3 regions of the Aliivibrio logei genome follow, and region 3 is predicted to be linked to each of the others. Evidence: predicted binding sites of a transcription regulator. Region 3 holds the regulator's gene; each other region holds the start of a gene.
The links. The regulator CRP, encoded in region 3, controls carbon source genes, mostly activating them, when cyclic AMP is high. The targets are predictions, from matches to a motif close to TGTGANNNNNNTCACA.

Region 1 (4,297 bases), on a different contig from region 3:
TCAGAGAATGTTGCTTGGTTATGCGATGGAGCAAGACGCGGGTTTATTTGAAGGCATGGCGAGCTACGAACAAGTGCAAGGCATGAATGCCGAAATCGCAGGTAACTTAGCGCACTTTATTGATCAGCTTTTGACTTATCAGATCATCCTAGGCCAAGCGCAAACCATTAATGCATGGCGCACCATTATTAACCAACTAATGGACGATTTTTTACTTGTCGAATTAGAAGGTGAGCTGGTCGTTAAAAGTATTCGAGATCAATTGCAAAAACTGGAAGAAAATTTAGAAGATGCGGGCTTTGAAGCACCAATTTCAACAGCGATCATTAATAATTACCTAAAAAATAATTTATCTGGTGGCAAAGCAAGTCAGCGTTTCTTAGCGGGACAAGTGAATTTCTGTACCTTAATGCCAATGCGTTCAATTCCATTTGATGTGGTCTGTTTACTTGGTATGACGGATGGGTCTTATCCGCGAACCATGCCAGTTGAAGGTTTCGATTTAATGCAGAAACGAATGAAGCCGGGTGACCGTTCTCGTCGAGATGATGATAGATATTTATTTTTAGAAGCACTGCAATCGGCGAATAAAGCGTTTTATCTCAGCTATATAGGTCGCTCTATTCGAGATAACACAGAAAAAGCCCCTTCTGTTTTGGTGAGTGAACTGCTTGAGTATTGTCAGCAAAGTTATTGTCTAGATGGCGATAGTGATCTGAACCCTGAAGAGTCAGCTAAACGCTTAGTTAAAAAATTAACAATAGAACATCCTTTGGTTCCTTATAGCCAACAGAGTTTTGTGGGGGATAACACCAGTTATGCCAGTGAATGGCTACCAACCGCAAAACTGGAAGGAAAATCTGCGCCAGAATTCCAAACTGAACCTTTAGTGTTTGCACCAGAATCAAAAGAGCTTGAATTAACAGAGCTACAACGCTTTTGGCGCTTACCTGTCGCCTATTTCTTTAACCGTGGTTTAAAAGTATTTTTTGAAACGGTAGAGAGTCGAGTTGAAGATGATGAACCGTTTTCTATTGATGGTCGTACTGGTTATGGAATGAAATCAGAATTGCTAGAAGAGTTATTGGCCTATGATGATCCTAACCAAGTATCTCAACTAAGTCGTGAGTTTTATCAGCAACAAAAAGCGCAAGGAAAATTACCTATTGGTAGCTTTGGTGAGATCGCGGCAGACAAAGAAGTGAACACGGTAAAAGAGTTAGTGGCTCATATTCAGCCATTAACGACATCACCATTAGAGGATCAAGAAGTGCGTTTACGCTTTACTTTTCCTCATGGTGAAATGGAATTGCAAGGCTGGCTAAAACAGCGTTATCAAGCGGGAATGCTGCGTTATCGTGGGGGTAAAATTCGTTCACATGAAATCCTAGCAACGTGGATTGATCACCTTTGTTTGTGTGCGATGAAGCAACAACAGTTTACTCACCTGTTTGGCACCGATGCGATTTATCATTTTGAGCCAATCGAAACAGAAAAAGCGTATCAACATTTAGACGTTATATTGAGCCTTTATATTTCTGGTAACTGTGCGCCACTGCCTTATTTACCAAAAGCGGCGTTGGCCGGGCTAGAAACACACATTGATAAAAAAGGTGTGTGGAATGACGATGAAGAAACTCATGAAAAAGCACTGAAAAAAATGGCAGATGAATACAATGGGGCTTTTTATGGCGGGAAACTTTTTGCTGGCGAAAACCGTAGTGATTACGTGATGCGTATGTGGCCAGAATGGAATGATGAATTTGGTCAGGAAATTTTTGATAATGCCAAAACAGTATTACACGATGCGTTATTGCATAGTGAGAAAGAAAAGCTGTAATAAAAAAGAGAGTTGTTATTGGTAAGAGTAGGGTGGCCGCCAGTAAATCATTTTTAGTGTAGGGCGTTCGCTGTACGGCCACAGGTCAGAGGTTGACCGAATCCTTTAATACAAATGCACATTTAATGGGCTCTTTGTAAGTGGCGCTGAGTGTAACAAAGCAGAAAAAGTGAACCGTGAGAAAGATCTCACATTGGTCGCTTTATTAATTTTATTATCGTTGTTCCTAATGAACTACGATATGGGTCACACAAATAGTCTGTAAAAACAGAGTGTTGATGATAAATAAAAATGGTGATGTTCGATGACGACAATCGCAGCTCCAAATCAATTGAATGCAATGACGTTTCCTTTACATGGGACACGTTTAATTGAAGCTTCCGCAGGTACAGGTAAAACCTTTACCATTGCCAGTTTATACCTACGTTTACTATTAGGGCATGGTGATGAGAACAGTCGCCATAGTGAAGAATTAACCGTAGATAAAATACTGGTAGTGACTTTTACGGAAGCCGCAACCGCAGAATTAAGAGAACGTATTCGAGCTAAGATCCATGATGCTCGTTTAGCGTTTGCTCGTGCTGTGCATAAAAGTGATTATGAGAGTGGCGATCCCGTTATTGACCCGTTATTAGCGGCTATTTCTGATCATAAGTCGGCAGCACACATATTATTGAATGCTGAACGCAGTATGGATGAAGCCTCAATCTTTACCATTCATGGTTTTTGTCAGCGTATGCTAACGCAAAATGCCTTTGAATCTGGAGCCCAGTTCGAAAGTGAATTTGTCACCGACCAAGCCAAATTAATGCACCAAGTGGCCGCAGATTTTTGGCGTCGTAGTTTTTATCATCTGCCAAAAATGGTGGCTGAAAGTGTTTATGATTGCTGGCCAAGCCCTTCTGCATTATTAGGTGATATGGGCAATAGTCTTACTGGTGTCCCAAAGCATTTAACGGTTGAGCCATTAGAAAACTCACTAGAAGAGTTCTGTCAGCAGGGCATTGCTCGTATTGATGGATTAAAAAAACAATGGTCAGAGCATTGTGCCGATTTTGAAGCCTTAATTTCAGGCTCAGGTGTTGATAAACGTAGTTACACTAAAAAGAATTTACCAAATTGGTTAGAGCAAGTGTCAGTATGGGCAAGTAACCCAACGACTTCGCTGAAAATTCATGACAAATTAGAAAAGTTTTCTCAATCGTTATTAATTGATAAAACCAAAAAAGGCGAAGCACCAGAACACGCAGTATTTAAATTAATTGATGACTTTTTAGCGCAGCCATTAGAAATAAAACAGCCATTGTTATCTTTAGCCATTCATCGCTGTCGAGACACCTTGCAGCAAGCAAAAGAGCAGAAGAACTGGTTATCGTTTGATGACTTGCTGACTCAATTGTCGGCTGCAACCGAAAATCAAGAGAACGCTTTACTGCTAGAAAAGATCCGCGAGCAATACCCAATTGCCTTGATTGATGAATTCCAAGATACCGATCCACTTCAATATTCTATTTTTAATACCATCTATCAAGATCAATCACAGTGTGGTTTGTTCATGATTGGCGATCCAAAGCAGGCTATTTATGCTTTCCGTGGCGCAGATATATTTACGTATATTCAGGCTCGTCGCCAAGTGGCGGATCACTACACTCTTGATACTAACTGGCGATCAACTGCCGATATGGTGTCGTCAGTAAATCGTATTTTTGAGCATGGTAAACAACCGTTTTTATACGATGATGATATTCCGTTTTATCCGGTGAAATATAACCCAAAAAATGCAGAGCAGAAATCGTGGTCGTTAGATAATCAAACTCAGCCAGCAATGACGTTTTGGTTACAAGAAAGCAAAGATGGTAACCCGATAAACAAAGGCAATTACCAACGAGTTATGGCTGAATCGACGGCGGCGCAAATTCAAACCATTTTGACCGGATCTCAACAAGGGTCTGCGCACCTACAAAATGGAGAGAAAAAAGAAGCGATTAAAGCTGGGAATATTGCCGTACTGGTTCGTACTGGTAAAGAAGGGAAATTGGTTCGAGAAGCGTTATCAAAACAGGGTATTGCCAGTGTTTATTTGTCGAACCGAGACAGTGTGTTTTCTTCGCCATTAGCTAAAGACATTTTGCGTTTATTGCAGGCTGCAATGACGCCAACGGATGCACGAGCGGTTCGTTCTGCATTAGCCTCGTCTTTGTTTGCTTATACGGCCGATCAACTACATCAATTTAATGTTGACGAAATGCAGTGGGAATTAGCCGTTAATGAGTTCCGTGCCTACCGTAAACACTGGTTACAACGTGGCATCATGCCTATGTTGCATCAAATTATTACTCAACAAGGTATTTCTGAGCGTTTACTGGCTGAAAATGTCGGTGAACGTCACTTAACCGATTTACTTCATATTGGTGAATTATTACAACAAACAAGCCAAACCCTCGACAGTGATTATGG
Region 2 (4,297 bases), on a different contig from region 3:
TTTGCCGATTAGAGCTTCTGCGATTGGGCCATTTACAGCTGCGATAGCTTTAAGAACACCTTTACCTAGGAAACGAGATTTGTCGCCGTCACGTAGCTCAAGAGCTTCACGAGAACCAGTAGATGCGCCAGATGGAGCAGCAGCCATACCAACAAAACCACTTTCTAGATGAACTTCAGCTTCAACTGTTGGGTTACCACGAGAATCGATGATTTCACGACCTAGAACTTTAACGATCTTAGACATTGTGTTTCCTCTATTTTCTTTAATTTAAAAGCTAAAAATAGCTGCCACAACATTGGACAGCTACCCGTAAATCCTATTACTTTTCGAATTCACCGCGGGCATTTTCGCCTGCTGCTTTAACAAAACCTTCAAATAATGGGTGTCCATCACGAGGTGTTGATGTGAATTCAGGGTGGAATTGAGCAGCCACAAACCATGGGTGGTTAGGGATTTCAATTATCTCCACAAGCTTCTTATCAGCAGATAAGCCAGAGATCTTAAGACCGGCTTTTTCAAGCTGCGGAAGTAAATTATTATTTACTTCATAGCGGTGACGATGACGCTCTTCAACTGTTGCGTTACCGTAAAGCTCACGAGCTTTAGAGCCTTTAGCAAGATGACATAGTTGAGAACCAAGACGCATTGTACCGCCTAGATCTGATTTCTCAGTACGCTCTTCAACATTACCGTCGCCATCAATCCACTCTGTGATTAGACCAACAACTGGGAATTTAGTGTCTTTAGAGAATTCAGAAGAGTGAGCCCCTTCCATATTAGCAACGTTACGCGCGTAATCAATTAGCGCAACTTGCATACCCAGACAAATTCCTAAATATGGTACTGCATTTTCACGAGCGTATTGAGCAGCAAGGATCTTACCTTCAATACCACGGTCACCAAAACCACCAGGAACTAGAATTGCATCTAGACCTTCTAGGATTTCAGTACCTTTAGATTCAACATCTTGTGAATCTATATATTTAATAGTGACGCTCAAGCGATTTTTCAAGCCCGCATGTTTTAATGCTTCGTTTACTGACTTGTAAGCATCTGGTAATTCAATGTATTTACCAACCATACCGATAGTAACTTCACCAGTCGGGTTCGCTTCTTCATAAATTACTTGTTCCCACTCAGAAAGATCAGCGGCAGGAGCGGTAATACCAAAGCGTTGACACACTAAATCATCAGTACCTTGCGCTCGGATCAATTGTGGGATTTTATAGATTGAATCTACGTCTTTCATTGAGATAACTGCTTTTTCTTGTACATTACAGAAAAGAGCAATTTTCTTACGTTCGTTTGCTGGAATAACACGATCTGAACGACAAACTAAGATATCTGGTTGGATACCAATAGACAGTAGCTCTTTTACTGAGTGTTGAGTCGGCTTAGTTTTAAGCTCGCCTGCTGCAACCAAGTAAGGAACAAGTGTTAAGTGCATAAACATTGTGTGTTCACGACCTAGCTCAACAGCAAGTTGACGAATCGCTTCCATGAATGGCAGAGATTCAATATCACCAACTGTGCCACCAACTTCAACGAGTGCGATATCATGGCCTGCAGCGCCAGAAATAACACGTTCTTTAATCGCATTCGTAATATGAGGGATAACTTGGATAGTTGCACCTAAGTAGTCACCGCGACGTTCTTTACGTAGAACATCAGCGTAAACTCGACCAGCCGTAAAATTATTACGTTTAGTCATTTTGGTGCGAATGAAGCGCTCGTAGTGACCTAAATCTAGATCAGTTTCTGCGCCGTCTTCCGTGACGAATACTTCACCGTGTTGAGTTGGGCTCATTGTGCCTGGATCAACGTTGATGTATGGGTCAAGCTTCATCATAGTGACTTTTAAGCCACGAGCTTCAAGAATAGCTGCTAATGATGCTGCTGCAATACCTTTACCTAGAGAGGATACAACCCCGCCAGTTACAAAAATGTAATTCGTCGTCATACGTTACCTGAAATTGGTGTATTGAGGAATAAAATGGATTTTATCTGGACGGGAAATGAATATACCAGAACCGCTTTATGGCCACAACGTGAAAAGTATCACAGTTAATTGATTTATTTTTTGCTCCAAATCAATTCCGCTCACTTCGCTTCACATTTTCCCACTCAGAGTCTAGTTCATTTAAATCACATTGCTGCAAAGTTTTGTGTTTTTTAGCGATGTTCGCTTCAATTTGACGAAAACGGCGTTCAAACTTATCATTTGCTTTGCATAACACTTGCTCTGGATTTTTTCCTAAATGGCGAACTAAATTTACTGTAGCAAAAAGTAAATCGCCTAATTCTTCTTCTACTTTATTTTCATCCCGTGGATTTTTTATCGCCTCTTCTAAAACCTCTGCGACCTCTTCATTCACTTTTTCAGCAACCGGTTGCAGTTCATTCCAGTCAAACCCTACTTTTGAGCATTGTTTTTGTATTTTATTGGCTTTTAATAATGCAGGTAAGGCGGTAGGAATTGAATCTAAAATACTGTCATTCCCAATCTTAGACCCTGGGTCACTTTCCTGTTTATTTGCACGCTCTTGTTGCTTTATTTTGTCCCAATTAGCACTAATCTCATCATCCGTAGAAAGGACTTCATCACCAAAAACGTGTGGATGACGACGGATCAACTTTTCATTTAATGTATCTACCACATCACTAAAATCAAACAACTGCTCTTCTTTTGCTATTTCAGAGTAGAAAATAACTTGAAATAATAGGTCCCCAAGTTCTTCTTTTAAATTAACCCAATCTTTCTTATGAATTGCATCCACTACTTCATAGGTTTCTTCTATGGTGTGAGGAATAACAGAATCAAAGGTTTGCTTTTGATCCCACGGACAACCAGATTTCTTATCCCTTAACTGAGTCATAATTGAAAGTAACTGTTCCATATTATTTGGGGTTGTCATACCTATTTTCCTGTGATTAAAAACAAAAAAGCGGTGACCATTATAGTCACCGCTTTTTCAAAAATACATTCGCCTTAAACTAAAAGGCATTTAGAAAGCTTACTTTAATAAACCCAGTGCTGCCGTCGGCGCTTGTTTTGCTTGGGCTAGAATCGAAGAACTTGATTGAGTTAAAATTTGATTCTTAGTTAAGTTTGTCGTTTCTTTAGCAAAATCAACATCTTTAATTTGACTGTTTGAGTCAGAAATATTCTCATTGATGTTGGTTAAATTATTTACTGCACTTTCAAAACGATTTTGAAACGCACCAAGTGATGCACGATTACCATCAACATATTGTAATGCTGCATCAATCACATCAATAGAACGCTGAGCTCCACCAACGGTCGTCAGATTCATAGAAGCAACGGTATCGTCTGATTCCCCACCCATTTTCAACTCATTAGCGAGAGAGCCACTGAAGGTTAATGGAGAAGAGATAGTCTCACCAGACATGAATACTTGTAGAACACCTTTTTCAGTAACAGAAGCACTTAACTCATTTGTTTGGCCATTAATGTAAGTAGCCAACTCTTCAATATCATCACCCGATTTTGCGGCAATATTGATTTTTTGTTCATTACCATTTTTATCATTATATTGAACATTAAATTGCGTATTCTCTTTGCCTACCGTCCAGTTAATGTCACGACCTTCTTCTGCAAAATAAGATTTACCGCCCATCGTCGCTTCATCTGCTCGCATACTATTTAATGTCATCGCAACGGCTTCGCCTGAATCCGCACCAATTTGAAATGACTTAGTACCAAACTCACCATTAATTAAACGAGTTCCTGCAAACGATGTTGTTTCAGCGATACGATTCAATTCATCCGTTAGTGAGCTTGCCTCTTCTTGCATTGCATCACGGTCAGCATCGGTGTTTGAACCATTTGAAGATTGTAGTGATAAATCACGTAAACGCTGAAGAACATTTGTTGTTTCTTTCATTGCGCCTTCAGCAGTTTGAGCTATCGACATACCGTCATTGGCATTACGAACAGCAACATTCAAACCACGAGTTTGTGCTGTCATACGATTTGAAATTTGCAGACCAGAAGCATCATCAGCAGCGCTGTTGATTTTTAAACCTGAAGACAATTTCTCCATTGAATCCGCTTGAGCAGCTGTTGCATTATTCATGTAACGTTGCGCTGTCATTGCTGAGATATTTGTATTTACTGAAATTGACATAGTTCTTGCTCCGGGTCGGCTTCATTTATTGTTATAGGATTGAAGCCTATAATTCATCGTTGATACATTTATTTACGGCTCGAAGTTTCAGAACTTGAATAATTTTTATAAAAAAAAGCCGAATATCATCGCTAATATTCGGCTCT
Region 3 (4,297 bases):
CCGCATTATTAGAAAATACAGATTTAGATGCATACGATATTGCAGTGAAAGCACTGACTATCGCTGGTGATACTGATGTATACACCAATCATAACCATACCGTTGAAGTTCTTGATACCAACAAATAATAAGGAATACCCATGTCTGAAATGACTCCTCGTGAAATTGTACACGAATTAGATAGCCATATTATTGGTCAAGATAAAGCAAAACGATCAGTCGCCATTGCATTACGTAACCGCTGGCGTCGAATGCAACTTCAACCAGAATTACGCGCAGAAGTAACGCCTAAAAACATTTTAATGATCGGACCTACAGGTGTCGGTAAAACAGAGATTGCTCGTCGTTTAGCAAAACTGGCCAATGCACCGTTCATTAAAGTAGAAGCGACTAAATTCACAGAAGTCGGTTATGTAGGCAAAGAAGTCGACAGCATCATTCGTGATTTAACCGATGTCGCGATCAAAATGACACATCAACAGGCGGTAGAAAAAGTAAAATTCCGCGCTGAAGAGCAAGCTGAAGATCGTATCCTTGATATTTTATTACCACCCGCTCGCGATGCATGGGGTAAGAATGAAGAAGGTGATAATGACTCTGGCACTCGTCAATCTTTCCGTAAGAAATTGCGTGAAGGAAAATTAGACGATAAAGAGATTGACGTTGATGTTGCTGCACCTCAAGTGGGTGTCGAAATCATGGCTCCTCCAGGCATGGAAGAAATGACGAACCAACTTCAGGGCATGTTTCAGAACCTATCTGGTGGCGAAACAACGAAAAAGCGCAAGATGAAAATCAAAGATGCGCTTAAAGCCCTTGCTGAAGAAGAAGGCGCTAAATTAGTCAACCCTGAAGAGCTAAAAGAACAAGCCATATTTAACGTAGAAAATCACGGCATCGTCTTTATTGATGAGATAGATAAAATCTGCAAAGGATCAAATTCTCAATCTGGTGATGTATCTCGCGAAGGCGTTCAACGTGACCTTCTTCCATTAGTGGAAGGCAGCACAGTAAGCACGAAACATGGCATGGTTAGAACTGATCACATGCTATTCATCACATCAGGTGCATTCCAAATGGCGAAACCATCCGATTTGATCCCTGAATTACAAGGTCGCTTACCGATCCGTGTTGAGCTAGAAGCGCTAACGGCAAATGACTTTAAGCGTATTTTAACCGAGCCAAATGCCTCACTAACTGAGCAATACATCGCTCTATTAGCGACTGAAAATGTCAATATCGAATTTACTGAAGATGGTATTAGTCGTATTGCAGAGTCTGCATTTAGAGTTAATGAAACGACAGAGAACATCGGTGCTCGTCGTTTGCACACCGTAATGGAACGTCTAATGGAAGAAATTTCTTATGATGCTTCAGAGAAAGGCGGTGACAGCTTAACGGTAGATGACGCTTATGTAACCTCTCGTTTAGGTGAATTAATTGAAAATGAAGACTTAAGTCGCTTCATTTTGTAATCATACCCCCTTTTAAAAAAGGCCCGATTCAACACTGAATCGGGCCTTTTTACATTAATTTTTTCAAATGTAATTACGCAATGATTTCCCAGCTGTGAGTCATTTCAATACCCGAGCCAAGCATTAAACACACTGAACAATATTTCTGTAAAGAATCTGCCGTCACTCTTTCCACGATCGTAGGATCAAGCTTATTCCCTGTTATCTCAAAATGAATATTTACGTGAGTAAATAATTTTGGTGCCACATCTCGACGAGCACTTGATAGCTTAGCGACACAACCCGTGACCGCTTGATTGGCTGATTTCAGACCATCAATCACATCAACAGAGCTACATCCTCCCGCCGCCATTAATACCAATTCCATCGGGCTTGGTGCTTTTTCTCCACCATTACCATCCATAACAACAGAGTGACCAGATTGTGATTGACCTAAGAAAGTAAATCCATCAATCCATTTAACTTCAGCATTCATAAAAGCCTCTTTACAACATAAAAGGAAAACTCGTGATCCATTTCACGAAATTGTGCCCTTGGTCGCACTATTCATACGATCAAAGTCAAGAAATCGATTGCGAAACAGGGTATTATTTTATCAATTATCTCAACGAACATGCAGCCTTGTTCCGATAACCATATTCTATAGGCCAAACTGATATTTGGCTCAGTTATTTTAAAATGGACATCGCCTACTTGGCAAACGCAGAGGAAGTATAAAGTATGGTTCTAGGTAAACCTCAGACAGATCCAACATTAGAGTGGTTCTTATCTCATTGTCACATTCATAAGTACCCATCAAAAAGTACTTTGATTCACGCGGGTGAAAAAGCTGAGACTCTTTACTACATCGTAAAAGGTTCTGTTGCTGTACTGATTAAAGATGAAGAAGGAAAGGAAATGATCCTTTCTTACCTTAACCAAGGTGACTTCATTGGTGAACTTGGTTTGTTTGAAGAAGGCCAAGAACGTTCAGCATGGGTTCGTGCAAAAAGTCCTTGTGAAGTCGCTGAAATTTCATTCAAGAAATTCCGTCAACTTATTCAAGTAAACCCAGACATTCTGATGCGTCTTTCTGCTCAAATGGCAACTCGTCTACAAATCACTAGCCAAAAAGTGGGTGATTTAGCATTCCTAGACGTAACAGGCCGTATCGCTCAGACTCTACTGAATCTAGCTAAACAACCAGATGCAATGACTCACCCAGACGGCATGCAAATTAAGATCACTCGTCAAGAGATCGGTCAAATTGTAGGTTGTTCACGTGAAACTGTTGGTCGTATCTTGAAGATGCTTGAAGAGCAAAACTTGATTTCAGCACACGGTAAAACAATTGTAGTTTACGGCACTCGTTAATTTAACGATAACCATAAACAAATAAAAACGCAGCCCATAAGCTGCGTTTTTTTATGAGTAGACTTTACGACCTAAAGACGTAAAAACGTAAATTACCCATCGGTACTTTCAAAAATCTTATCCGCAGAAGCCTCAACAAACCCTTGATATAATTCCCCTGTAGGTAAGGCATAACGTTTGGCAAACTCATAAAAACCACCCGGAATGTCAAATTCACCCTCAGTAAAGTTTACGGTTACTTTATCAGCCATCGTTGAGGACTGCTCTAAATGAACCTCAGGAGATCCTTTTACTTCTCCACCAACTTCATTAATAGAAAAACCCGCTTTTCGAAGATGTTGATTTACATCCACCACGCTATCAAAACCATCCAACTGATTAACATACACAGTAAAATGATTTGCCCCATAACCATGAGCCGCCAACCAAGAAGCGTATTCACTTTCTTTTGCTAACGTTTCGTACTCTTCATAACTTAATGACCAAGGTCGGCCAGAAGACAAAAAGTCATTACTAACAAAATAGTGGGTAGGCACTTGTTTAACTAATTTATGAATAATATCTTGAGCCTGAACAGAAAGTTCCTCAACTAATAATTCACTAATAAACACTTTAGGCACTTTTGGATCTGGATGTTCGAAATGTTGAGCTTTTAATTTTTTAGCAACAAACTCATATTCATCACACGCTTTATAGCCCATCGCTAAAAATGGCGCCGCTAACGTAGATAAACCCACTTTAGATAGATTAAACGTTCTTAGTGCGATGTGATCATTAATAATCTCGTCACCGCCAGACAGTAATTGTCGAACCTTCCCAGCAGAAGGAGATAGACGAACGACATAATCTTGCCATAGTGCCGAAAATAAAGAATTCACATTATTCATACTCGTTACCTCTTAAAGAGTTAGTCCTGGAGATAATTGTGCAGGAATTTCACACGCGTCACCTTCCATCGATGCCATTGGATAAGCACAATAATCTGCCGCATAATACGCACTCGGCTTCATATTACCCGATGCACCTGGGCCACCAAATGGCGCATCACCACTCGCACCTGTCAATTGACGATTGCGATTAACGATACCTGCACGAATGTGTTCTACAAAGTATTCCCACTCACTGTCATCCGTCGATACTAGACCCGCAGATAAACCATAGCGAGTGTCATTAGCAAGCTCTACCGCTTCTTCTAATGTCTCGTAACGCACGACTTGTAGCAATGGTCCAAAGTATTCTTCATCGGGTAATTCAGCAACGTTAGTAGCATCGATAATCCCCGGAGAAACAAAGGCGTGACCTAGGCTTTTTGCTTCAAGTAGAGACTCCCCACCTAAATCTTGTAAATTCTTCTGAGCGTTGAGAATAAACTCTGCTGCTGCGACTGAGATTTGTGGTCCCATAAATGGCGTATTCTCGGCAAAAGGTTGATCAACCACGATGGTTTTTGCCACTTCAACGAGACGAAC

Region 1: recB (exodeoxyribonuclease V subunit beta) is a predicted target of CRP. The motif match lies at 2,016-2,031, and genes of this name have one in related genera.
Region 2: A6E04_RS12295 (CTP synthase) is a predicted target of CRP. The motif match lies at 2,051-2,066, and genes of this name have one in related genera.

What each region holds. Positions count from the first base shown of each region.
Region 1 covers NZ_MAJU01000011.1:311,942-316,238, reverse strand. Annotated here, with positions in the region: gene recC (exodeoxyribonuclease V subunit gamma) at 1-1,840, shown strand, start outside; gene recB (exodeoxyribonuclease V subunit beta) at 2,145-4,297, shown strand, end outside.
Region 2 covers NZ_MAJU01000012.1:53,288-57,584, reverse strand. Annotated here, with positions in the region: gene eno (phosphopyruvate hydratase) at 1-246, opposite strand, end outside; gene A6E04_RS12295 (CTP synthase) at 323-1,963, opposite strand; gene mazG (nucleoside triphosphate pyrophosphohydrolase) at 2,094-2,918, opposite strand; gene A6E04_RS12285 (flagellin) at 3,018-4,151, opposite strand.
Region 3 covers NZ_MAJU01000006.1:126,909-131,205, forward strand. Annotated here, with positions in the region: gene hslV (ATP-dependent protease subunit HslV) at 1-128, shown strand, start outside; gene hslU (ATP-dependent protease ATPase subunit HslU) at 141-1,475, shown strand; gene A6E04_RS03760 (OsmC family protein) at 1,549-1,950, opposite strand; gene crp (cAMP-activated global transcriptional regulator CRP) at 2,196-2,828, shown strand; gene A6E04_RS03770 (DUF1338 domain-containing protein) at 2,921-3,715, opposite strand; gene astD (succinylglutamate-semialdehyde dehydrogenase) at 3,728-4,297, opposite strand, start outside.